Regions from separate parts of the Mesorhizobium sp. WSM4842 genome, predicted to be linked through region 1. Evidence: predicted binding sites of a transcription regulator. Region 1 holds the regulator's gene; each other region holds the start of a gene.
The links. Region 1 encodes LexA, which represses DNA repair genes until DNA is damaged. Its sites were predicted from a motif close to TGTTCNNNNTGTGTTCNG; they were not measured.

Region 1 (5,961 bases):
TCCGGTATCCGCAACAGCGTGGCCTCGGCAGCCGGCCTGGAACTAGACCGCGGCGTCGCCTTTCTGCTGGTGCCGGTTTTTCTGGCATGCGGGGTGATCGTCTATTTTTCGCTTGCCGTCGAACCGGACTTTCCGCAGCCTATTGCCGTCGTGGTCCTCACGGCATTGTGTGCGGCAGTGACACGCTCATGGCGCAAAACGCATCTGTGCTTCATGGCAGCGTTGCTGTGCGCACTCGGGCTACTCGCCGCCAAGGTTGAAACCTGGCGCGTGGGAACGCAGATGCTCGGCTCGGAAATCCAGACCCAGCTCACCGGCCGTGTCGTTAGGCTCGATCAGATGGCGAACGGCCGGATCAGGCTGACCATCGACGTGATGTCGACCGCCCGGCCGACACTGCGTTATGCGCCGGAACGTGTCAGGGTTTCGGCACGCAAAATTCCCGCTGAGATGACCGCAGGCTCGGTGGCAACCGGCTATGTGAGGCTTCTGCCTCCGACTGGCCCGGTTAGGCCGGACAGTTATGACTTCTCCTTCGACAGCTATTTCGCCGGTATCGGTGCCAGTGGCTTTTTCCTCGGCAATCCGAAGATCGTCGTTTCCGAAGATGCACCGTTCGCCGCGCGCATTTCTTCCTCGATCGAAAAGGCGCGTGAAACCATCGCCGACCATATCAGGGACAGCATCGGTGGCGCCGAGGGGGAGATTGCCGCCGCGCTGATCGTCGGCGTGCGTGCCGGCATTCCCGAAGAGATAAACGAATCGATGCGGCGCACCGGCATCTACCACATCATCTCGATTTCCGGCCTGCACATGGCGCTTGTCGCCGGCACCATCATGGGATTGCTGCGCGGCGCCTTTGCGCTGGTTCCCGATTTTTCGTCGCGCCGGCCGGTCAAAAAATATGCGGCTGCTGCCGCACTCGTTTCCATCGCTGCCTATCTGATTTTTTCCGGTATCGTGGTCGCGGCTGAACGCAGCTTTATCATGCTGGCGGTAATGCTTGTCGCCGTGCTGTTCGACCGGGCGGCACTCACCATGCGCAATCTGGCGATTTCGGCCATCGCCGTCATCGTCGTGTCGCCGCACGAGGTGGTCGGCCCAAGCTTCCAGATGTCCTTCGCCGCGACCGCTGCTCTCGTGGGCGCCTATGCCGGCTGGTCCGACTATCGTGCCGACAAGGCCACCGCGCCGCCACAGCGACGGTCAACGATCGCTTTCGTCACGCGAAAACTTGCCGCTGGGACAGGTACCATCGCAATGACCTCCATCATTGCCGGCAGCGCCACCGCACTCTTCGCCATCTGGCACTTCCAGCGCGTCTCGCCGCTCAGCCTGTTCGCCAATCTGGCCGTCATGCCGATCGTCACGGTCGTGATGTTCCTGGCCGTCGTCAGCGCCTTGGCAATGCCGTTCGGCTTCGACGGCCCTTTCCTATACATGATGGGCAAGGGGCTGACGGCCATGATTGCAATATCGGGATGGATCTCCGAGCGGTCGCCGGTCGATGCCGTCGGGCTGATCTCGTTGCAGTCGGTTCTGCTGGTGACGGCCGCCCTGGTCATCGCCACGATGGCAACGACATGGTTGCGGCTTGCGGCACTTCCCTTTGCGCTCGCCGGCCTGCTGACGATTTCCGAGACGCGCACCCCCGACGTGCTGATTTCGGAAGATGCGCATCTGGTGGCGCTGCCGATCGGCGGCGGCGAACTTGCCGTCAACCGGGTGCGCTCGAACGAATTCACCACCGACAACTGGAAACATGCGCTGGTTTCAGCGACCATTGTCGAGCCGGAGACATTCGAAAAAGGAGACGTGCGGTTCGACATCGTCGACCCGGCCGACCTGCCGCCGGGAGCGCCCTTCTACTGCACTGCCGGCCTGTGCCTCGCCCGGCACCAGTCCGGCGCGATCATCGCGCTCGCCGACGACCGCAAAACCGCACGGCCAGCCTGTGCCTTTGCGGATTTGATCGTCATCGATGATGCCACAGCCTATTATAATCCCTGCCGCAATCCGCTGGTTCTCGTCGTCACCAAACGGCAGCTCGCTCGCATGGGCAGTGCCGCCGTCTTTTTCGATCCGCTATCTGCGACGACGCGCGCAGAAATCCGTTTTGCCGTCAGACAGCCCTATAGGCCTTGGCATGAGCAGCGGAGATTTTCGCGCGAGGCGAGGGGCCTGCCGCCATACCGCAGGGCCGAGAAACCCAAAAAGCCTGCCGTTCAGTAACGCCGGATCAGTCCGACGAGCTTGCCTTGCACCTTGACCCTGTCCGGCCCGAAGATGCGCGTCTCATAGGCCGGATTGGCGGCTTCCAGTGCGATCGAGGCACCTTTGCGGCGGAACCGCTTCAGCGTCGCTTCCTCGTCGTCGACCAAGGCGACGATGATCTCGCCAGGCTGGGCGGTGTCGGCGTTGCGGATGATGACCGTGTCGCCGTCGAAAATGCCGGCCTCGATCATCGAGTCACCCTTGACCTCCAGCGCGTAGTGCGTGCCGCCGGTGATCATGTCCGGTGGTACCGAAATCGAATGCGTCTGGTGCTGGATGGCGTCGATCGGCACACCGGCAGCGATGCGGCCCATCACCGGTATGGAGATGGTGGCAACGACGTCGTCGTCATTGCCGGCTGCGGGCATGCGCGAAGGCGCCGGCTTGATCTGTCGTCCGAGGCTGCCCTGCCCAAGGCTGCCCTGAATGACGCTTGGCGAGAATTTGCGCGCCGCATTGAGGCCGGGCGCGATCGAATCGGGCAGGCGCAGCACCTCCAGCGCGCGGGCGCGGTTGGGCAGGCGGCGAATGAAACCGCGCTCCTCCAGTGCAGTGATCAGCCGATGGATCCCCGACTTCGAGGCGAGGTCGAGCGCTTCCTTCATCTCGTCGAACGAGGGCGGAATGCCGCTTTCCTTCAGCCGCTCGTGGATGAACATCAGCAGTTCATGTTGTTTGCGTGTCAGCATCGCGACCCCAACAGAATCAGAAAAACAAACCCAGAACAAACACTATCTGTTCCAGTTGTGTTCCGCAACCGTTTAAAATTTAATGAATGTGTTGACGTTTTGTTCAGCGTAGCATCAGCACGCTGCACGCGGCGCCCGTCGCGGCTGGGGGAGCGAACGGCTCGCGCACGATCAGCCCGTTGGCGTCGGCCAGCATTTTGAGCATCGAGGAATCCTGGATGCCGAACGGGGTCGCCAGCAGCGTGCCGGCTTCTTCGCTAACCACGGCGCGTACATAGTCCTGCCTGAGATCGTTGGCCGGCATGGCGGCGCCGAGCCGCGCCTGACGCATGTCCTGCCGGAAGGCGCGGCCGCCGAGCCGCGCAAGCAGCGGCGTCAGAAAGAGCTGCGTGCAGACCAGGCTCGCCACCGGATTGCCAGGCAGGCCGATGCAGCGGATGTCACCCAGCCGCCCGAACATCAGCGGCTTGCCGGGCCGCATGGCGATTTTCCAGAAATCGAGCGTCATGCCTTCACCGGTCAGCACGTCATGAACCAGGTCATGGTCGCCGACCGAGGCGCCGCCCAGCGTGACGATGACGTCGGCGCCTGCGTCGACCGCTTGTTTCACCAGCGTGGCGATCGCCTCCTTGCGGTCGGGGGCGATGCCGAGATCGAGCGCGCTGGCGCCGACCGAGCGGGCCGCGGCGGCGACGCCATAGGCATTGGACGAGATGATCTGGTCGGGGCCAAGGTCGCTGCCCGGCGGCAGCAATTCGTCGCCGGTGGCGATGATGGCGACCAACGGCCGTTTCACCACGCTGACCTGCGGGTGGTTGGCCGACGCCGCCAGCGACAATGCCGCCGGATCAAGCGGGCGGCCTTTCTCCAGCAGGACGTCGCCCTTCGAGAAATCGAGCCCGAGGCGGCGGATGTTGCGGCCTTCAACCGTCGACGCGGTCACTTCGATGCTGCCGCCGCCGAGGTCGCGGACATTCTCCTGGATGACGATGGTGTCCGCGCCTGCAGGAAGCGGCGCGCCGGTGAAGATGCGCACGGCCTGCGCCGGGCCGACTGTTCCGGCAAAGCCGCGTCCGGCCGGCGCCATGCCGATCACCGAAAGTCTTGCGGGCACGGATGCGACATCCTCGGCCCGCACGGCATAGCCGTCCATGGCGGACGCGTTGAACGGCGGCTGGGTGCGGAGCGCCAGGAGCGGCTCCGCCAGCACGCGGTCGGCGGCGTCCATCAGGGCGACGCTTTCAGCCTGCAAGGGCGCAGCATCCTCAAGCAGGCGCTCGAGCGCCTCGGCGACCGGAAGCAGTGCCATTATTAGCCTGCCCCCTTGGCATCCGCCTTGTAGTCGCCGGATTTGCCGCCGGTCTTTTCCGCCAGCCTGATGCCCGAGATCACCATGGCGCGGTCGACCGCCTTGGCCATGTCATAGATGGTCAGGCAGGCGACCGAGACGGCGGTCAGCGCTTCCATCTCGACGCCGGTCTTACCGGTGACGCGGGCCAGCGCCGTGACCTTCAGGCCTGGCAGCGTCGCGTCCGGTTCGATGTCAATGGATACCTTGGTCAACAGCAGCGGATGGCAGAGCGGGATCAGCTCATGCGTCCTCTTGGCCGCCATGATGCCGGCGATGCGCGCCGTGCCCAGCACGTCGCCCTTCTTGGCATCGCCGTCGAGAATCATCTTCAGCGTTTCGGGCCGCATCGAGACAAGACCTTCGGCGATTGCCGTGCGCGTCGTCTCCGCCTTGTCGCCGACATCGACCATATTGGCTTCGCCTTTCGCGCCAAGATGGGTGAGGGCGGCCGTCATCGTCAGGTCACCTTAGCGCGACGTGCGTCCGTCTGGACGCGCAAAGCACGCTCTAACACTTTGAATCTATGCATCGTGCTCTCCGAAAATCGATTCCGATTTTCGGGCCGATGCAATGGCGGGCGCATTGCCCGTCAAAAGCAGGCGCGTCGCAGTGGCCACGTCCTGTTGCCGCATCAGGCTCTCGCCGACGAGGAACGTACCGATGTCGCTCCGTTGCAGCCTGCGGCAGTCTTCGTGCGAGAAAATACCGCTCTCGCTGACCAGCAGGCGGTCTGCCGGCATCATCGTCGCGAGCCGCTCCGAGGTCTCGATGCTGGTTTCGAACGTCCGGAGATTGCGGTTGTTGATGCCGATCAGCCGCGATGACAGTTTCAGCGCGCGTTCCGTCTCAGCCTCGTCATGCACTTCGACCAGCGCGTCCATGCCGAGTTCGAACGCCGTCGTTTCGAGTTCCCTGGCCACGGCGTCATCGACGCTCGCCATGATGATCAGGATGGCGTCAGCGCCCCACGCACGGGCTTCGAACACCTGATAAGGCTCGAACAGAAAATCCTTGCGCAAAGCGGGCAATGTCACGGCGTTGCGCGCATCGGTGAGGAATTCAGGCGCACCCTGGAAGGACGGCGCGTCGGTCAGCACCGAAAGGCAGGCGGCGCCACCTTTCGCATAGGCCCTGGCCAGTGCCGGCGGATCGAAATCGGCACGGATCAGGCCCTTGGACGGGCTCGCCTTCTTGATCTCGGCGATCAGCGCGAAGCTGCCGGATTTGCGCCTGGCTTCAAGAGCCGAGAGAAAGCCGCGCGCTGCGTCGGTGTCCTTCGCCCGCGCCTTGATCTCGGCAAGCGGCACGCGCGCCTTCGCCGCGGCGATCTCGTCGCGCTTGTAGGCTTCGATCTTGCGCAGGATATCAGACACGGCTCTATCCGTTCGAAATCTCGACCAGCCGATCGAGCACTTTCAGCGCCCGGCCGCTGTCGATGGCTTGCGCTGCCGTCGCCATGCCGTCGGCAAGCGTCGTCGCCTTGCCCGCCACCACCAGCCCCGCGCCGGCGTTCATCAGCACCGTATCACGAAAGGCGCCGGCAGCGCCGCCCAGCATGTCGCGCAGCGCCTGGGCGTTGTAGGCGGCATCGCCGCCGCGCAACTCGTCCTTGGTGTGCCGCTTCAGCCCAACCGCTTCCGGTGTCAG
Region 2 (5,961 bases), 680 kb from region 1:
GGAATTCGATCCGGCAGGCCAGCTGGTCAAACATGGTGATGCCCCACATGTCGGCCCCGGTCAGCGGCTCCGGATTGAAACTCAGATCCGAAGCCGGCTGCGTCGGCGAGGTGTGGTCGCCCTCGATCGCGCCGCCCGGCGCCGGTACTTCGTTGACCGGGACGATCGGCTCGCCGCTGCGCCGGTCGAGTACATAGAGGTCGCCCTGCTTGGTCGGCCCGACCAGCCCCGGCACCACGCCGCCAGCCGTGGTGATGTCGACCAGCGTCGGCTGCGCAGGCACGTCCATGTCCCACAGATCGTGATGCACGGTCTGCCGCACCCAGCGCAATTGGCCGGTGTTGAGATCGAGCGCGGTGATCGAGGAGGAGAATTTCTCGACATTGGCGCTGCGCCCCATACCGAGCTGGTCCGGCGTCTGATTGCCGAGCGGCACATAGAGCAAGCCGAGCTTCTCGTCGGCGCTCGCTGTCGACCACATGTTGGGAGAGTTGTGGGTATAGGTCTGACCCGGCGCCAGTGACGTCGTCTGGTCCGGATTGCCGGAATCCCAGTTCCAAATCAGGGCGCCGGTGTCGACGTCGAAGGCACGGATGACGCCGGACGGCTCCTGCGTTGAATAATTGTCGTTGACCGCGCCGCCGACGATGATCTTGTTGGCGACGATCAGCGGCGCCGAGGTCGAATAATAATAGCCCGGCTTCGGATATGGCATGTTGGCAAGCAGGTTCAGCGTGCCGCCTTCGGCAAATGTGGGACAGACCTGGCCATTCGCGGCGTCGAGCGCGATCAGCCTAGCGTCGGATGTCGGCAGATAGATGCGTGCCGCACAGGGCTGGCCGGCGGCGATTTTGGCATCGGCATAATAGGACACGCCGCGGCAGGTCTGGTGCTGGCGGTCCTTGTCCAACTTGATCTTGGGATCGAAGCGCCATTTCTCCTTGCCGCTGGCGGCATCGATCGCAATGGCGAAATTGTGCGGCGTGCAAATGTAGAGCGTGTCGGCAACCTTCAGCGGCGTCACCTGATAGGTCGTCTCACTGATATCGTCGGGCCCTTTCACATCGCCGGTGCGATAGGTCCAGGCCGGCTGCAGATTGGCAACGTTTTCGGGGGTGATCTGGTCGAGCGGCGAATAGCGCTGGCCATACGTCGTGCGACCGTAATAGTACCATTCGCCGGCTGGCACATTGCCGCCGCGATCGGCGGTCGGCGTCACCTTGTCGGTGTTGAGTTCGCCGGCAATATCCTTTGGATCGGTCGTCATCGAATAGCCGGCGACGCCGATCGACGCCAGCACGGCGAGGATCAGCGGCGCGCGACCATCGGGACCGGTGAGCCCGCCCCGCGCCCACGGTGTCAGCAGCCACAACGCGATAAGCACGATAATGCCGCCGCGCGGACCGAGCTCCCACCAGTCGAAGCCGGTTTCCCAGACCGCCCAGCAAAGCGTGCCGATGACGATCGCCGCGTACAGCCACAGCGCCATGGATTTGCGCCTGTAGAGCAGCCAGGCAGCGACGAGGAAGGCTATGCCGGCAATGACGTAATACCAACTGCCGCCTAGCGAAGCTAACCAGATGCCGCCGCCGCCGAGTACCAGGCCGATAAGGAAAAGGATGAGGGAGGTGATGACGACAGCCAAAACGATGCTCCTTCGACTGGTGCGCGCTTCGCACGCGTCAATGGGCAACCCGGCATTGCGTTCCTGCCCCGAGCACAACTTTCTCCGGCCCGCCATGGCTGTCAAGCAGGCTGGCGCTATAGGTGGTGTTCTACCGGATTTGTAACTCCCCCGCCTGGATTGAGAACAAAACGGAGACACTTCTGGCCTTTCGCTGCCGAATCACTACATTCGGGGACAATGTCCGGCTTTTCGGAAGACATGCCCTTTTTTGACGAACCGAATGCGCGGCCCACGGCCCCGTCCGGCATTGCCGCGCGCGCCATGGCTGCCCGCAGCGGCCACACCAATGCGCCCGACTATCTGAACGGGCTCAACCCCGAACAGCGGCTGGCGGTGGAAACCACCGAGGGTCCGGTTCTGGTGCTGGCCGGCGCCGGCACCGGCAAGACGCGTGTCTTGACCACCCGCATCGCTCACATCCTCGCCACGAAGAGAGCCTTCCCGTCGCAGATCCTCGCCGTCACCTTCACCAACAAGGCCGCGCGCGAAATGAAGCAGCGCATTGGCCTGCTGATCGGCGACGGCAATGTCGAAGGCATGCCGTGGCTCGGCACCTTCCACTCGATTGGAGTGAAGCTGCTGCGCCGCCACGCCGAGCTTGCCGGGCTCAAATCCGACTTCACCATTCTCGACACCGACGACGTCGTGCGCCTGATCAAGCAGCTCATCCAGGCCGAAGGGCTGGACGACAAGCGCTGGCCGGCCAGGCAGTTCGCCCAGATGATCGACGGCTGGAAGAACAAGGGGCTTGGCCCTGCCGACATTCCCGAGGGCGACGCCCGCGCCTTCGCCAACGGCAAGGGCCGTGAGCTCTACAAGGCCTATCAGGAGCGGCTGAAGACGCTGAACGCCTGCGACTTCGGCGACCTCCTGTGCCACCCGATCCGCATCTTCCGCGACAATCCGGACGTGCTGAAGGAGTACCACAAGCGCTTCAAATACATTCTCGTCGACGAGTACCAGGACACCAACACCGCCCAATACATGTGGCTGCGCCTGCTGGCCCAGCGGCCGGACGCCGGACGCACTTCTACGTCGACAGGTTTGCGAACGGCCGAAGGCCGCAAGCCCGACCGGGCGTCCGAGCCGTTGCGAGGCCCCCGCGGAGGGCCCGCGCCGCCAGGCGCGGAACAGCCCGTGAGCGAAAGCAAAGTCAACATTTGCTGCGTCGGCGACGACGATCAATCCATCTATGGCTGGCGCGGGGCCGAGGTCGACAACATCCTGCGCTTCGACAAGGATTTCCCCGGCGCCGCGATCATCCGGCTGGAGCGCAACTACCGCTCCACCGCGCACATCCTCGGCACCGCCTCCCATCTCATCGCCCACAATGAAGGCCGCTTCGGCAAGACGCTGTTCACCGAAAAAGTCGCCGAGGACGACGAGAAGGTGCATGTCCATGCCGCCTGGGATTCCGAGGAAGAGGCCCGCGCCGTTGGCGAAACCATCGAAGCCTACCAGCGGCAGAAGCACAATCTCAACGATATGGCCATTCTTGTCCGCGCCTCCTTCCAGATGCGCGAATTCGAGGATCGTTTCGTCACCCTCGGCCTCAACTATCGCGTCATCGGCGGCCCGCGCTTCTACGAGCGCCTCGAAATCCGCGATGCGCTGGCCTTCTTCCGCGTCGTTGCGCAAGGTGCCGACGATCTCGCCTTCGAGCGCATCGTCAACGTGCCGAAGCGCGGGCTGGGCGAAGCCACCATCCGCCAGATCCACGACACCGCCAGGACGCTCCGCATTCCGATGCTGGAGGCTGCGGAAAAACTCGCCGAGAGCGACGAACTGAAGCCGAAGCCGCGCGCAGCATTGCGCGAAGTCGCCGCCAATTTCGAGCGCTGGCAGAAAGCGTTGGAGACCACGCCGCACACCGAGCTGGCCGAGACCATCCTGGAAGAGAGCGGCTACACCGACATGTGGAAGAACGACCGCTCGGCGGAAGCTCCCGGCCGGCTGGAAAACCTCAAAGAACTGATCCGCTCCATGGAGGAGTACGAATCGCTGCGCTCGTTCCTCGAACATGTCGCGTTGGTGATGGACGCCGAGCAGAACGCCGAGCTCGACGCCGTCAACATCATGACGCTGCATTCGGCCAAGGGCCTGGAATTCGAGACGGTTTTTCTCCCTGGTTGGGAGGAAGGTCTTTTTCCACACCAGCGCGCGCTCGACGAGGGCGGCCGCTCCGGGCTGGAGGAAGAACGGCGGTTGGCCTATGTCGGCCTGACCCGCGCCAAGAAGAACCTGCATTTGTGGTTCGTCTCCAACCGCCGCATCCACGGCCTGTGGCAATCGACCATCCCGTCGCGCTTCCTTGATGAACTGCCGGAGGCCCATGTCGAGGTCGCCGAGAGCGGCAACTCCTATGGCGGTTACGGCAATGCCTATGGCGGCGGCTCCTTCGCCTCCGGACGGGGCGGCCAGGGGGCAGGACGGCAGAATCCTTACGGCGCTTCGCGCTTCGACAATGTCGGCACCGAGAAATCCGGCGCCTTCTCCAGCACCTATGCGACGCCGGGCTGGCAGCGCGCGCAACAGAACCGCACCGAAGCGACCGACCGCAACTGGGGCTCGCGCTCCGGCCACCAGGTCGAGCGCATCGGCTATGGCGAGACCGACAGTGGCTATGGCGCCGGCCGCACCTCGATCAAAGGCCGCACCATCGACGGCGAACTGGTCGCCAAATCTGTTGCCGACACGCCATCCCCCTTCAATGTCGGCGACCGAGTCTTCCACCAGAAATTCGGCAACGGCAACATTGCTGCCATCGACGGCAACAAGCTGACCATCGATTTCGACAAGGCCGGCCAGAAACGCGTGCTGGACGGGTTTGTCAGCGGGGTGTGAGTATCCCCCTCACCGATACCGCGCCTGGTTCCATTTGTGGCCGAGCAGCGACAGGATGATGATCAGCCCGTTGAAGAACTGGACATAGAAACCGCTCAGGCCTGCCGCGACGACGCCGGTCTGGATGAACGACACGGTGACGGCGCCGATGGCGCCGCCGACCACGGTACCGACGCCGCCCCAGGTCGGCGTGCCGCCAACGAACACCGATGCCAGCACCGGCAGCAAATAGCCGTCGCCAGCCGTCGGCCACCAGGTGAAGTTGATCATCACCGAGAAGGTGCCGGCGATCGCCGCCCCGATGCCGACGAAGACGAACACTTTCACCCGCACGCGCTTGACGTCGATGCCCATCTGTTGGGCGCTGTCGGGATTGTCGCCGACCACCTTCACCTGCGCGCCGAAGCGATGCCTGTTGTAGAGCAGCGCCGACAGCACGACGAAGCCGATGGCCCAGAAGATCTGCACCGGGATGCCGTAGAGTTGGCTGGAGAAGATCTTGTAGGCCCAACTGTCGGCAAGGCTGGTCAGCGCCGTCGACTTGCCCTCGTTGATAATCTGGATCAGGCCGCGCAGCAGGAAATTCATGCCGAGCGTGGCGATCAGCGACGACAGCCCGCCGTAGACGACCAGCGAGCCGACCAGGAGCCGAGCAACGTGCCCGTTGCAATGGCGGTGGCGATGCCGAGGAACGGATCGTAGCCGGCCTGCACGACCAGCGCGAAGACCCATGAGGCAAAACCCATCGTCGCCGGAAACGACAGGTCGATCTCGCCGCAGGTGACGACGAAGACCAGCGGTACCACCACAAACAGCGCTACCGGCAGCGTGGTGAGCACGGAACTGTAGAGATACCAGGTGGTGAAGACGGTCGGGTTGGCGATCATGAACACTGTCATCATCACCACGAACACGGCAAGCGTGCCGAGTGCGGCGCGGTTGTCGAGGATGAAGCCGCGCATCCAGTGATCGGATGGGTGTTTCCACTCTTTCCGGGGATTGCCGGGACGGGAGATGCCGGCGGACGGCTCGTGCAGATCGGGCTCCATTGTCTTGCTCATCGTGCTCTCTGCTCCGGGTCGCCGGCGTCGTGCAGTCCCGGCAATCCGCCCGGATGCGCGACGTCTTCCATGAAGTTGATGAGGTCTTCGGCCGACTTGACTTGGCTGCGGTCGGCGGTGAGCGCGACCTTGCCGCGATCGAGCACGACGAAGCGGTCGGCGATATCGAAGACGTGATGGATGTTGTGGCCGATGAACAGGATCGATCGGCCGCTCGCCCGCACCTGGCGCACGAAATGGAAGACTTTGGCGGTTTCGGTCAGCGACAGCGCCGTCGTCGGCTCGTCAAGGATGATCAGGTCGGCCTGCTTGTAGATGGCGCGGGCGATCGCCACGCCCTGGCGTTCGCCGCCGGAGAGCTGGCCGACG
Region 3 (5,961 bases), 3.5 Mb from region 1:
GGCGGCGATGCTGGCGGAGAAGATCGCCCACCCCAAGGCCGGCGCCAACACCGCCTGGGTGCCGTCGCCGACGGCGGCGACGTTGCACGCCACCCACTATCACAAGGTCAATGTCCAGGCTGTGCAGGCGGCGCTGAAGAGCCGGCCGAAGGCAAAGCTCGACGACATCCTGTCGGTGCCGGTTGCGGTGCGGCCGAACTGGTCGCCGGAGGAGGTCCAGAAGGAACTCGACAACAACTCGCAAGGCATTCTGGGCTATGTCGTGCGCTGGATCGACCAGGGCGTCGGCTGCTCGAAAGTGCCTGACATCAATGACATCGGCCTGATGGAGGACCGTGCCACGCTGCGCATCTCCTCGCAGCACATCGCCAACTGGCTGCATCATGGCGTCTGCACCCCCCACCAGGTGATGGAGACGATGAAGCGCATGGCTGGCGTCGTCGACCGCCAGAACGCAGGCGATCCGCTCTACCGGCCGATGGCGCCGGACTTCGACAAGTCGATCGCCTTCCTCGCCGCCTGCGATCTCGTCTTCAAGGGCCGCGTCCAGCCCAACGGCTACACCGAACCGGTGCTGCACGCGCGGCGGCTTGAGCTGAAGGCACGTGCATCGGCCTGACCCGAAGGTTCAGGAAGCACGATGCGCAACCTTTAAAGAGGCGGGTGAGGTAGGCTCGGCGTCCCCCACCCCTCAAGGGGGAGGGAAACGTCACGCCGCCTGCGCCATCCGCTCCGAGCTCATGCGGTAGGAAATCGCCTCGGCCAGATGGATGCGGCCGACCGTCTCGCTGGCCTCGAGATCGGCCAGCGTTCGCGCCACTTTCAGCACTCGATGATAGGCCCGCGCGGAAAAGCCGAGTTTTTCGCTGGCGTCCCTGAGCAGCGACAGGCCTGATGCATCCGGCATCGCGATCTCCTCGATGACCGAGGGCGAGCAATGCGCGTTGGTGGTGGCGGAGGTCGCGCCGAGCCGTTCGAAACGCTCGCGCTGGATCGTCCGGGCGCGTGCCACGCGCAATGCCACCGCGGCACTTTTCTCCGCCCGGTCCGGCCGGATCAGATCGCTGGCCGAGACCGCCGGCACCTCGATCCGGAGATCGATGCGGTCGAGCAGCGGGCCGGAAATGCGCGCCTGGTAGTCGGTGCGGCAACGGTCGCCGCGCAGGCAGCGATAGCCCGGCTCGCCGGCCATGCCGCAGCGGCACGGATTCATCGCCGCGACCAGCTGGATGCGCGCCGGATAGGTGACGCGATGGTTGGCGCGAGCGATCATGCAATCGCCGGTCTCCAGCGGCTGGCGCAGCGCATCGAGCGCCTGCGGCGAGAATTCGGGAAACTCGTCGAGGAACAGCACGCCGTGATGGGCAAGCGAGGCCTCGCCCGGCCGCACGCGCAGGCCGCCGCCGACCATCGCCGCCATCGAGGCCGAATGGTGCGGCGCTCGGAACGGCCGCCGGTCGGTCAGTTTTCCCTCGCCGAGTTCGCCTGCCACTGATGCGATCATCGAGACTTCGAGCAATTCCCTCGGCGCCAGCGGCGGCAGGATCGACGGCAGCCGCTGCGCCAGCATCGATTTTCCCGATCCCGGCGGTCCGACCATCAGCAGATTGTGGCCGCCGGCTGCCGCCACTTCCAGTGCTCGCTTGGCGGTCTCCTGGCCCTTGATGTCGGCGAGATCCGGCAGGTCGCGCGCCGAGGCATGGATGCCGGCTTCCGGCCGCGACAGCACCTGCGTGCCGCGAAAATGATTGGCGATGGCGATCAGGCTGCGTGGCGCCAGGATGTCGAAATCCTTGCCGGCCCACGCCGCTTCCGGGCCGCAGGCGAAAGGACAGATCAGGCCCTTGCCTTCGGCATTGGCGCCGATCGCCGCCGGCAGCGCGCCGGCCACCGCGGCGATGGTGCCGTCGAGCGACAGCTCGCCAAGCACGACATAGCCGGACAGCATGTCGCCTGGAATGGCGCCCAATGCTGCCATCAGGCCGAGCGCGATCGGCAAATCGTAATGGCTGCCTTCCTTGGGCAGGTCAGCCGGCGCCAGGTTAACCGTGACCTTCTTGGACGGCATCGACAGGCCCGACGCATGCAGCGCTGCCTGAACCCGCTCGCGGCTTTCGGCCACCGCCTTGTCGCCGAGGCCGACGATGTGCATGTTGACCTTGCCCGGCGCGATCATCACCTGCACGTCGACCGGCACGGCCTCAATGCCTTGGAAAGCGACCGTGCGAACCCTTGCCACCATTTTTTGTCCCCGGACATGGGCTTGCCCGAAGCCCATGCGATCATGCCGCGAACGGCGTTTTACCAGAAACAACCACAGATTTCACGCGAAGGCAAGAACATTACGGGAACAATTGGACGCTACAATCTGATGGCGTCGCGGCGCTAACGGGTCGGAAAAACACTGTTCCGCAAAGCGTGCCCTTACTTGCGTTTGTCCTCGACCGCATCCCAGAACAGGCTCGCAATATCGGCGCCACCAAAACGCTGCACTTCGCGCACGCCGGTCGGCGACGTCACGTTGATCTCGGTCATGTAGTCGCCGATCACGTCGATGCCGACGAGGATAAAGCCGCGCTCTTTCAGCGACGGGCCGATGCGGGCGCAGATCTCGCGTTCGCGCTCCGTCAATTCGGTTTTTTCGGCGCGGCCGCCGACATGCATGTTGGAGCGTGAATCAGTCTCGGCCGGCACCCGGTTGATGGCGCCGACCGGCTCACCGTCGATCAGGATGATGCGCTTGTCGCCGGCGCGCACCTCCTTGAGATAGCGCTGCACGATGTAAGGCTCGCGGAACAACTGCCCGAACATCTCGAGCAGCGAGGCAAGGTTGCGGTCGGCCTCGTGCAGGTGGAAGATGCCGGCGCCGCCATTGCCGTAGAGCGGCTTGACGATGATGTCGCCGAACTCCTTGCGGAAGGCGGCGACCTCCAGCGGGTCCTTGGTGATCAGCGTTTCCGGCATCAGGTCGGGAAATTCGGTGACGAAGATCTTTTCCGGGCTGTTGCGCACCCAGGCCGGGTCGTTGACCACCAGCGTCCGGGGATGGATGCGCTCAAGGATATGCGTGGAGGTGATGTAGTTCATGTCGAACGGCGGATCCTGCCTGAGCAGGATGACGTCCATCTCCGACAGGTCGGTGCGGACTTCTTCGCCGAGCGAATAGTGATTGCCCTTCTCATCGCGGACCTGCATTGCCTCGATGCGGGCAAACACCTTGCCGCCGCGCAGCAACAGTCGATCGGGCGTATAATGGAAGAGCTGATGGCCGCGCCGCTGCGCTTCCAGCGACAGCGCGAAAGACGTGTCGCCGGCAATCGAGACGGTGGAGATGTGGTCCATCTGGACGGCGATTTTCAGAGGCATGGCGGATCTCCGGCGGATCGTATGGCTGTTTGCCTGTACAACCTCGCCGGTCATCTGCCAATCGCGACATTTGAGGATTGCCTGCTGCAAGCTGGGCGTGTGTCGGTCAGTTGCAGACAAAGCGAGGCTGTGTGTGCGCTCGATGCCTTCGTGGGTTGGCCGCGCTGCGAGGACGCGTAGTGGGGCGTGATCGTCTTTTTGTCTGACATAAGCCTCCGGAATCCGTTTTTCTCCCTTGCTCCCCCGACCGGGCTGGCTAGGATGCGCGCCGACTGAGCCTACAGCGCCGCGCGTCCTTTTGGACGCTCAAAGGACGCTGTAGCACTTTGATTTTGCGCATGATCCTTTCCGAAAATCGAAACCGATTTTCGGGGCCATGCGCAGGGAGAAAAAGATGATGCCATCGGCGCGCTTTGCCGACCTTGAAGGTGCTTCGGTGCTGATCACCGGCGGCGGTTCCGGCATCGGCGCGGCGCTGACCGAGGGTTTTGCCCGCCAGGGAGCGAAGGTCGCCTTCATCGACATCGCCGATGGCCCGAGCCTGGCGCTGGCCGACCGCATCGAGAAGGATCTTGGCCGGCGGCCCCTCTATCTCAAGACGGACATACGCGACATCGAGGCGCTGCGGGCTTCAGCCGCCAAGGCGGCCGAAGCCCATGGCGACGTTACGGTGCTGATCAACAATGCAGCAGTTGACGATCGCCACGCGGTGGAGGATGTCACCGTGGAGTTCTGGGACAACAACCAGGCGGTCAACCTGCGTCCGCATTTCTTCACCGCCCAGGCGGTAGCGCCGGGCATGAAGCGCGCCGGCGGCGGCTCGATCATCAACTTCACGTCGACGTCGTTTCTGATCAACCACCCCGACATGCCGGCCTATACCGCCGCCAAGGCCGGCATCGTCGGCCTGACCAAGGGGCTTGCCGGCGAGCTCGGCGCCGACGGCATTCGCGTCAATGCGATCGCACCGGGCTGGGTGATCACCAAGCGGCAGAAGGAGCTCTGGGTCACCGAACAGGCGCTCGCCGCCCATATTGCCAAGCAATGCATCAAGCAGGTGATGCAGCCGGAAGACATTGTCGGCACGGTGCTGTTCCTGGCGTCGGACGTTTCGCGGATGCTGACCGCACAGATGCTGATCGTCGATGGGGGCTTCCTGTGAACTCAGCGAGCAACGTGCCTTCTGTGGCCGCCGTCGACTGGGGCACGACCCGTCTCAGGGTCTGGCTGGTCGATGAGGCCGGAAACGTGCTTGCCGAGCGCCGCGGCGACGACGGGCTGATCACCGCGCAAGCCGCCGGGTTTTCGACCGTCCTCGAAGGACATCTGGCGGCGATGGGCGCGCCGGAAGCGATGCCCGTCATCGTCTGCGGCATGGCCGGATCGCGCCAGGGCTGGCTCGAGGCGCCCTATGTCACCGTGCCGGCGCCGATCGGTGCCATCCTTGCCGGTGCTGCGCGCGTCCCCGGCCAGCGCCGCGACATCCGCATCGTGCCGGGCCTGGCCCAGCGCCAGGCCGACGCGCCTGACGTCATGCGCGGCGAGGAAACGCAGCTTGCCGGCGCCGGTTTGCCGGCAAAAGGCCACCATCTCGTCTGCATGCCCGGCACCCATTCGAAATGGGTGCTGGTCGAGGACGGCGGCGTTACCGGTTTTGGCACTTGGCCGACCGGGGAGCTGTTTTCGGTGCTGGCGGCGCATTCGATCCTGCGCCATTCGCTTGGCGAGCAGCCCCAGCCGGTTGCAGCAGGCAATCCGTTTTTCCGGCGCTGGTGCGAGCAAGCGCTGGCTGAGGGCGGCGATGTCACGTCGAGGCTGTTCTCGATCCGCGCCGCGGGCCTGCTGCAGGACCTGAACCCCGACGATGCCGCTGCTTGCCTGTCCGGCCTGCTGATCGGCGGCGAGATCGCGTCGGCCAGCCGCCGTTATGCCAAAGGCGGGTCGGTCGTGCTGGTCGCTTCCGGCGCGCTCGGCACGCTCTATACTGAGGCGCTCGGTCTTGCCGGACTTGCGGTGAGAGCCGTCGATGCCGAAGAGGCAGTGCGTGCCGGCTTGATCGAGGCGGCGCGTGAAAATGGCATGATTGCCGGAAGCGGAGTTGTAGCATGACCGAGACCGCACCGTTTCCGAAGCTCGGGCGAGGCCTTGTCGCCATCCTGCGCGGCCTCAAGCCGGACGAGGCGGTGGCCGTTGCCCGGGCGATCTTCGAGGCCGGCATCGAAGCGATCGAAGTGCCGCTCAATTCGCCGGACCCTTTTGCCTCGATCGCGAGGATCGTTGACGCGCTGCCGGCGACGGCACTGGTCGGCGCCGGGACTGTGCTGACCGCGGCCGATGTCGATCGCTTGCACAAGGCCGGCGGGCGGCTGCTGGTCAGCCCCAACGTCGATGCCGATGTCATGGGCCGGACGATGCATTACGGCATGGTGACGATGCCCGGCGTGTTCACGCCAACCGAGGCCTTCCAGGCCATCCGGCTCGGCGCCTCGGCGCTGAAATTCTTCCCGGCGAGCGTGCTTGGCGCGGCCGGCATCGCGGCGATGCGCGCGGTTTTGCCGGCTGAGACGCTGGTCGGTGCCGTCGGCGGTGTTTCGG
Region 4 (5,961 bases), 1.7 Mb from region 1:
CTGCCGTTTCGGGCGATCGACTCGAGGCTTGCAGCACCGGATTGGTCAGGACTTGAAAGGGTCATCAGGATCCTCAGCTATAAGGGCGCGTCGACGAAGCGTCGGCCGCTCACCGCTCAGGCGTTACCCAAACCCATCCGCCCGCATCAAAGGAATGGTAAGCCCCGGTTAGATTTTGTGCAATGCACAATGAAAGGAGCTGTCGCAAACTTTCCGGCAAGCTTGACGGAGCATTAAGGCTCGTTGATTTCGCGACAGCGAGTGTTTCGAGCGAGGTGGAACGAAGAGGTTGCGCACGTGGAGAAGATCGCGACGAAGCGATTCAAACCCCGTCGAGAATGACGATCGTCGGCCGGTCTGGCAGGGTCTTCAGCGAAACCGTCAGCGACTGGCCGGACAGGAATTCCACTGCGAAATCGTCGCCCATCCTACCTGTGAATTCGCTGATCGGAGTCGCATGGCGATGCATCGGCAGGATCATCGAGGAATAGAGCCGCGCGGTGATTTCGGTCATCCGGTCGAGCGACAGCGTCATGCCGCCGTCGATAGGCACCATAAGGATGTCGAGCCGGCCGATGGCGCCGTAATGCGCGTCTTCCAGCCGGTGGTGCAGATGGCCGAGATGGCCGATGCAGAGCCCCGCCACTTCGAAAATGAAGATGGAATTGCCGTCCTTGCCGAGGTCGCCGCCATTGCGGATATCCGTCGGCACGTTGCGGATGTAGACATCGTCCACGACAAGGGCGTGCCGCGCCGGACCGCCGTCCGGATTCCAGCCGCGCAGCACATACTCAATGGCGGGATCCGGATGGTCCGAATAATGGGTGCGGTGCGCCTTGTTCATGGTCACCACGCGCGGCAGCGGGTCAGCGCCGTAAACGCCGGAAAAGTCGGTGGCGATCCTGACGCCGGCGGGCGTCTCGATGATGTAGGTCGAATGGCCGGCATAGGTGATCGTAACGTCGCCGTCGACGAAAGCCTCGGCCAGCGGAGGCGTCTGCGCCTTTGGCGCTGTGAAGCTGGCATAGGTGGCCGACGGCAGCGCTTCGGCGATCGCAACGCATCTCGACGGCGGCGGCTCTGCCTGGGCCGAAGCGGCGAGCGGCCAGAAAGCCAGTATTAGCAGAACGGCGGCAGATAGGCGGAGCATGACTGCCTCCCGTGGCAGGACTGGCGCTCATGCCACGATAGCGCCAGCAACTATGATGGCTATCGTCGGGACAGTCACGTTTTCGCGAGCGCCGGAGGAGCTGAACGTCTGCCCGGCGCCCGGTTGATACCGCCAGCGATCAGGGCGTCGGACGGAAGACGCCGTTCTCGTCGCGCTTGAGCGGCGCCTTTTGCCGGAAAAGCGGGGCACCAGGCGCTTCGGTGACCGAAACGCCCTCTGTCCAATCGGCGGGTGCAATAGCGATGTAACGCGCATATCCGCCCGACCCGCCGAGCGGCTTGGCAAAGCCGATTGTAACCAACGCCCCGGCCTCCGGCACTTTGTCGAGGTTTGCAACGCCTTCTGCCTGGGTGAAATCGTTGTGAAGCAGCCAATGTTCGCCTTCGAGATTGGGCGTGGTGTCGGTGTCGAGCGGCTCATGACCATGAAACAGAATCTTCCGCTCCAGATGCAGGAACTTCAGCGCGTCCAAACTGACGCCTGGAAACGGCTTCTGGTTGAAGCGGGCGGCATCGGACCATTTCTTGTACCAATCCGAACGCACGAAGACGACCGAACCCTCCGGTACGCGGCCGTGCTCCTTTTCCCACTCTTCGATGTCGGCGACCTGGAGGTGATAGCCTTCGTCAGTCTGCACCTTGCCGCTGATGTCGATCACGACGAGCGGCCGCACCGCATAAGTGGCCGGCAGGTCGCTGATCGTTGCACCGAGTGGATTCCAATGGGAGGGTGGATCGAGCTGCGTGCCATATTGGTCCGTCGTCAACTCGTAGGCGGTCGCAACGAACCCATGCTTGTCGTAGGTGAACTCTTCGCCGGCCTTGACGTAGCCCTCGATATCCCGACCGGCGACAGCCGGTTTGAACTTGGCATTGGCGAAGCCCGGCCAAACAGGCTGCACCGGCTCGAAGGCGTGGGTCAGATCGATGTACTTGGCCGATTTGAGCGTGTTCTCATAAATCGACCAAAGGGACGATTCCTGCGCCAAGGCGATCGCCGGCACTGACCAAGCGGCTCCAAGCATGGCGATACGAACGAATTTGGATACATTCATCTGCGATCTCCCCGAAATGTCACCGAGTATCGCGAGTTTCCCGCAGGACGACAAGCATATGCATTCCTCCCAGGAGTCGCGCCAATGCGGATTCCATCATGCCGCTTTCCGCCCACGGCTTGCGCGCCGCCTCATCCTAGCGAAGGACGCGACGTTCCCTCGCCCGCTATGGGGAGAGTGACGACCGTCGCTTCGCCGGCGCCACCCAGATCTCGGCGTCGAGCCTCTTGGTCGCAAGGCCGCGCGCGATGGCTTCGGCGCTGCGGGCGTTTTTCGATAAGGCCGCGGCCTGACGCTTGCTGATCACCAGCCCTTCGGCCAGTGCCCGGTTTCCCGAAAACACCCGCGACAGGAACGGCACGCGACTGCCGCGCGCCCGCGAAAACCGCGCCGGCATGGTTTGCCGGGCCGTGTGGGCGACGACCTCGTCGATCCAGCCTTCCGCCAACCGCGCCCCCGGCTCCAGCAGCAGCAGCCAGTCGCCCTTGGCCTGCCTGATGCCGGCAGCAATGCCGCCGCTCGCCACATAAAGGCAGCCGGCATGTTCGGCAACGCGGTGCGTCTGGTCGGTCGAGCCGGTGTCGCAGACGATGACATCGCGCACCACGCCCTCGACCGCGCCGCCGATCAGCGAGGCAAGCGTGCGGGCAAGTCTCTCTTCGTCATTCAGGGTCTGGATGAGAACGCTAAGCATCGTTAGCCGAATAGCGGAATGCGGGGCGCAGTGCCAGTTTTTGCGTCGCATCGCAAAAATGTTCTTGATTTGTTCTGTTGGATAAAATAGGATTATTTTCATGAACAGAGCGATTCGACAGCCAGCCGACAGTCCCTGGCAGAGGGCAAAAATGGAACAGATCGTACGTGCCGACATTGCCGCCTTCGGGGCTGGAAGGGCCGAGATGGCCAATGCAATGCTCGAGCAGAGTGGCGTCCGAATCCGTCCGGACCGCAATCGCGGCCGGTCCGCCGGCATCAACCCGTCCGGCCGGTTCGAACCGGTCAGCCGGCATGTGTTCGATGATGGCTGGAACTCGCTCGAGGAGCTGCCGCCCTTCAAGACCGAGGTGCGGGTCGAAAAGCCGCGCACCATCATCACCCGTAACGAATCGCCCGACATTTCCTTCGACCGCTCGATCAACCCCTATCGCGGCTGTGAGCATGGCTGCGTCTATTGCTTCGCGCGGCCGACGCACAGCTTCATGGGCCTGTCGCCGGGGCTGGATTTCGAATCGAGGCTGTTCGCCAAGCCGGATGCGGCGCGGCTACTCGACAAGGAACTGTCGAAGGACGGCTACCAGCCGCGCATCATCGCCATCGGCACCAACACCGATCCCTATCAGCCGATCGAGAAGCAGTACCGGATCATGCGCGAGATCCTCGAAGTGCTGGAGGCGCGCGGCCATCCGGTCGGCATCGTCACCAAATCCGCGCTGGTGACGCGCGACATCGACATTCTGTCGCGCATGGCCGAACGCGGTCTGGCCAAGGTGGCGCTGTCGGTGACGACGCTCGACCGGATGCTGGCCAGAACGATGGAGCCACGCGCGTCGACGCCGACCAAGCGACTGGAGGCGATCAGGCAGCTTTCGGACGCCGGCATTCCGGCCTCAGTCATGGTCGCTCCGATCATCCCCGGCCTGACCGATCAGGAGATGGAACGCATTCTCGATTCGGCACGTGCAGCAGGAGCGCGCGAGGCCGGCTATGTCGTGCTGCGCCTGCCGCTGGAGGTCGCGCCGATCTTCAAGGATTGGCTGCTGCGCCATTATCCGGACCGCTACCGTCACGTCATGTCACTGATCCGCTCGATGCGTGACGGCAAGGATTACGATTCGGATTGGGGCAAGCGCATGAAAGGCGCCGGCCCCTATGCCTGGCAGATCGGCCGGCGCTTCGAGATCGCCGCCAAACGGCTTGGCCTTAACGCCGAGCGGCGGTCGCTCAGGACCGACCAGTTCGTTGCGGCGGCCAAGGCAACCGAGCAACTGATGCTGCTGTGAAGACATCGTGTGCCGCCGCTGCCGGCGGCACATGAAAAATCCCGTCCGGCCTGTCCTTGTCCCCGGGCTTGCAGACGGTGCCCTCCGGGTCCGGTGCCTCACCCGACCCGGAGGGGCTTGCGGAGAATCGGAGCCGATGCGAACCTCGCCGCAACATGGCTCGCGCGCGTTCTGATTCTCCGCTTCTCTTCGAAATCGTTGAGAGACCCGATTTCTCCTTCGAGGCGAAGGCGATGGCCGAAGGCCTATGGCCGGTGGCGGGAATGGACGAGGCAGGCCGTGGCCCGCTCGCCGGGCCGGTCGTGGCGGCAGCGGTGGTGCTCGATCCCGCCAACATTCCCGACGGCCTCGACGATTCCAAGCGCCTCAGCCATCTGCAGCGCGAGGCGCTGTTCCTGAAAATCCTCGGCTCCGCTCTTGGCGTGTCGATGGCTTCGGTCGGCGCGGAAGGCATCGATGGCAGCAATATTCTCAGGGCAAGCCTCGAGGCGATGCGTCGCGCTTTGGTCGGGCTCTCGGTGCAGCCAAAGCTGGCCCTGGTCGACGGACGCGACGTGCCGCCCGGACTGCCATGCGAAGGCAGAGCGCTGATCAAGGGCGACCAGCGCTCGCAGTCGATCGCCGCCGCGTCGATCGTCGCCAAGGTGATGCGCGACCGCATGATGTGCGGCTGCGGCGGCCATCACGCGCATTACGGTTTCGAACTCCATATGGGCTACGCCACGGTCCGCCACCGTGCCGCGATCGAGGTGCATGGACCGGTGGCGCGGCTGCACCGCGCGTCCTTCGCACCGTTCCGGCTTGGCGGAACCGAGGTGCAGGACGAAGAGAGTTTTTCGGGTCTGGATTAAGCGATGGTCCATCGTCGCGCTTTCTCCCCCCTTGAGGGGGAGATGGCCGGCAGGCCAGAGGGGGTAGCCGCGCGTGAAGCGCCAACCTCCTCTCTCATTCGACGTATTATCCGATATCGCGTCGCGCCAGCCGAGGCGACCCCCTCTGTCGCCTTCGGCGACATCTCCCCCTCAAGGGGGGAGATTACCGCTCAGGCGCTTTCGCCTAACAAAAAAAGCCGCCAGGTTTCCCGGGCGGCTTCGATGACTTCCTGATGAAGTCGCTTAATTCAGCTTGGACTTCACATCCTGAAGCGAGGCCTTGAACAGGTCGGCGCCCGCCTTTGCGTCAATCTTGCCGGCGAGCAGCGTGCGTGCGGCTTCGACGGCGATATCGACGGCGCTGGCGCGCACCTCGCTGATCGCCTCGCGCTCGGCCTGACCGATCTTCTGTTCGGCAAGTGCGGTGCGCCGGGCGACATAATCCTCGGTCTTCTTGTGCGCCTCGGCAGCCAGCATGTCGGCCTCGCGCCTGGCGGCGGCGACGATGGCGGCGGCCTCCTGCTCGGCTTCCTTGCGCTTGCGCTGGTATTGGCCGAGCAATTGCTGGGCCTCCTCGCGCAGCCGGCGCGCTTCTTCAAGCTCGTTGCTGATCTTGTCGGCGCGGGCGTCAAGCGCCTTGGCGATCAGCTTAGGCACCTTGACGTAGACGGCAATGGCCAGAAAAATGACGAGGGCAACAGTGGCCCAAAGCGTCGCGAGTGATGTGGCGTCCATAATGCGCTCCTCACCGGGCCACGGATTTGACGGCTGCCGCGATCTCGGCCTTGTTGGCCTTGCCGCCGACAAGCGCCTCGACGATTGCCGAAGCAGTGTCCTCGGCGATCGTGCCGACTTCCTTCATGG

Region 2: a site for LexA is predicted at 1,807-1,824, ahead of AC0NIE_RS17850 (ATP-dependent helicase). Genes of this name have one in related genera too.
Region 3: a site for LexA is predicted at 2,336-2,353, ahead of AC0NIE_RS04015 (YifB family Mg chelatase-like AAA ATPase). Genes of this name have one in related genera too.
Region 4: a site for LexA is predicted at 2,979-2,996, ahead of AC0NIE_RS29640 (PA0069 family radical SAM protein). Genes of this name have one in related genera too.

What each region holds. Positions count from the first base shown of each region.
Region 1 is NZ_CM148372.1:4,379,690-4,385,650, forward strand. It holds gene AC0NIE_RS21200 (ComEC/Rec2 family competence protein) at 1-2,232, shown strand, start outside; gene lexA (transcriptional repressor LexA) at 2,226-2,963, opposite strand; gene AC0NIE_RS21210 (molybdopterin molybdotransferase MoeA) at 3,067-4,272, opposite strand; gene moaC (cyclic pyranopterin monophosphate synthase MoaC) at 4,275-4,769, opposite strand; gene trpC (indole-3-glycerol phosphate synthase TrpC) at 4,836-5,687, opposite strand; gene trpD (anthranilate phosphoribosyltransferase) at 5,692-5,961, opposite strand, start outside.
Region 2 is NZ_CM148372.1:3,694,705-3,700,665, reverse strand. It holds gene AC0NIE_RS17855 (glucose/quinate/shikimate family membrane-bound PQQ-dependent dehydrogenase) at 1-1,645, opposite strand, end outside; gene AC0NIE_RS17850 (ATP-dependent helicase) at 1,865-4,531, shown strand; gene AC0NIE_RS17845 (ABC transporter permease subunit) at 4,541-5,134, opposite strand; gene AC0NIE_RS17840 (hypothetical protein) at 5,134-5,592, opposite strand; gene AC0NIE_RS17835 (ATP-binding cassette domain-containing protein) at 5,589-5,961, opposite strand, start outside.
Region 3 is NZ_CM148372.1:863,381-869,341, reverse strand. It holds gene AC0NIE_RS04020 (malate synthase G) at 1-619, shown strand, start outside; gene AC0NIE_RS04015 (YifB family Mg chelatase-like AAA ATPase) at 710-2,242, opposite strand; gene gshB (glutathione synthase) at 2,425-3,366, opposite strand; gene AC0NIE_RS04005 (SDR family NAD(P)-dependent oxidoreductase) at 3,761-4,528, shown strand; gene AC0NIE_RS04000 (2-dehydro-3-deoxygalactonokinase) at 4,525-5,475, shown strand; gene AC0NIE_RS03995 (2-dehydro-3-deoxy-6-phosphogalactonate aldolase) at 5,472-5,961, shown strand, end outside.
Region 4 is NZ_CM148372.1:6,100,303-6,106,263, forward strand. It holds gene AC0NIE_RS29620 (phytanoyl-CoA dioxygenase family protein) at 1-65, opposite strand, end outside; gene AC0NIE_RS29625 (MBL fold metallo-hydrolase) at 323-1,150, opposite strand; gene AC0NIE_RS29630 (cyclase family protein) at 1,290-2,225, opposite strand; gene AC0NIE_RS29635 (glycosyltransferase) at 2,392-2,919, opposite strand; gene AC0NIE_RS29640 (PA0069 family radical SAM protein) at 3,071-4,225, shown strand; gene AC0NIE_RS29645 (ribonuclease HII) at 4,381-5,076, shown strand; gene AC0NIE_RS29650 (F0F1 ATP synthase subunit B) at 5,341-5,832, opposite strand; gene AC0NIE_RS29655 (F0F1 ATP synthase subunit B) at 5,843-5,961, opposite strand, start outside.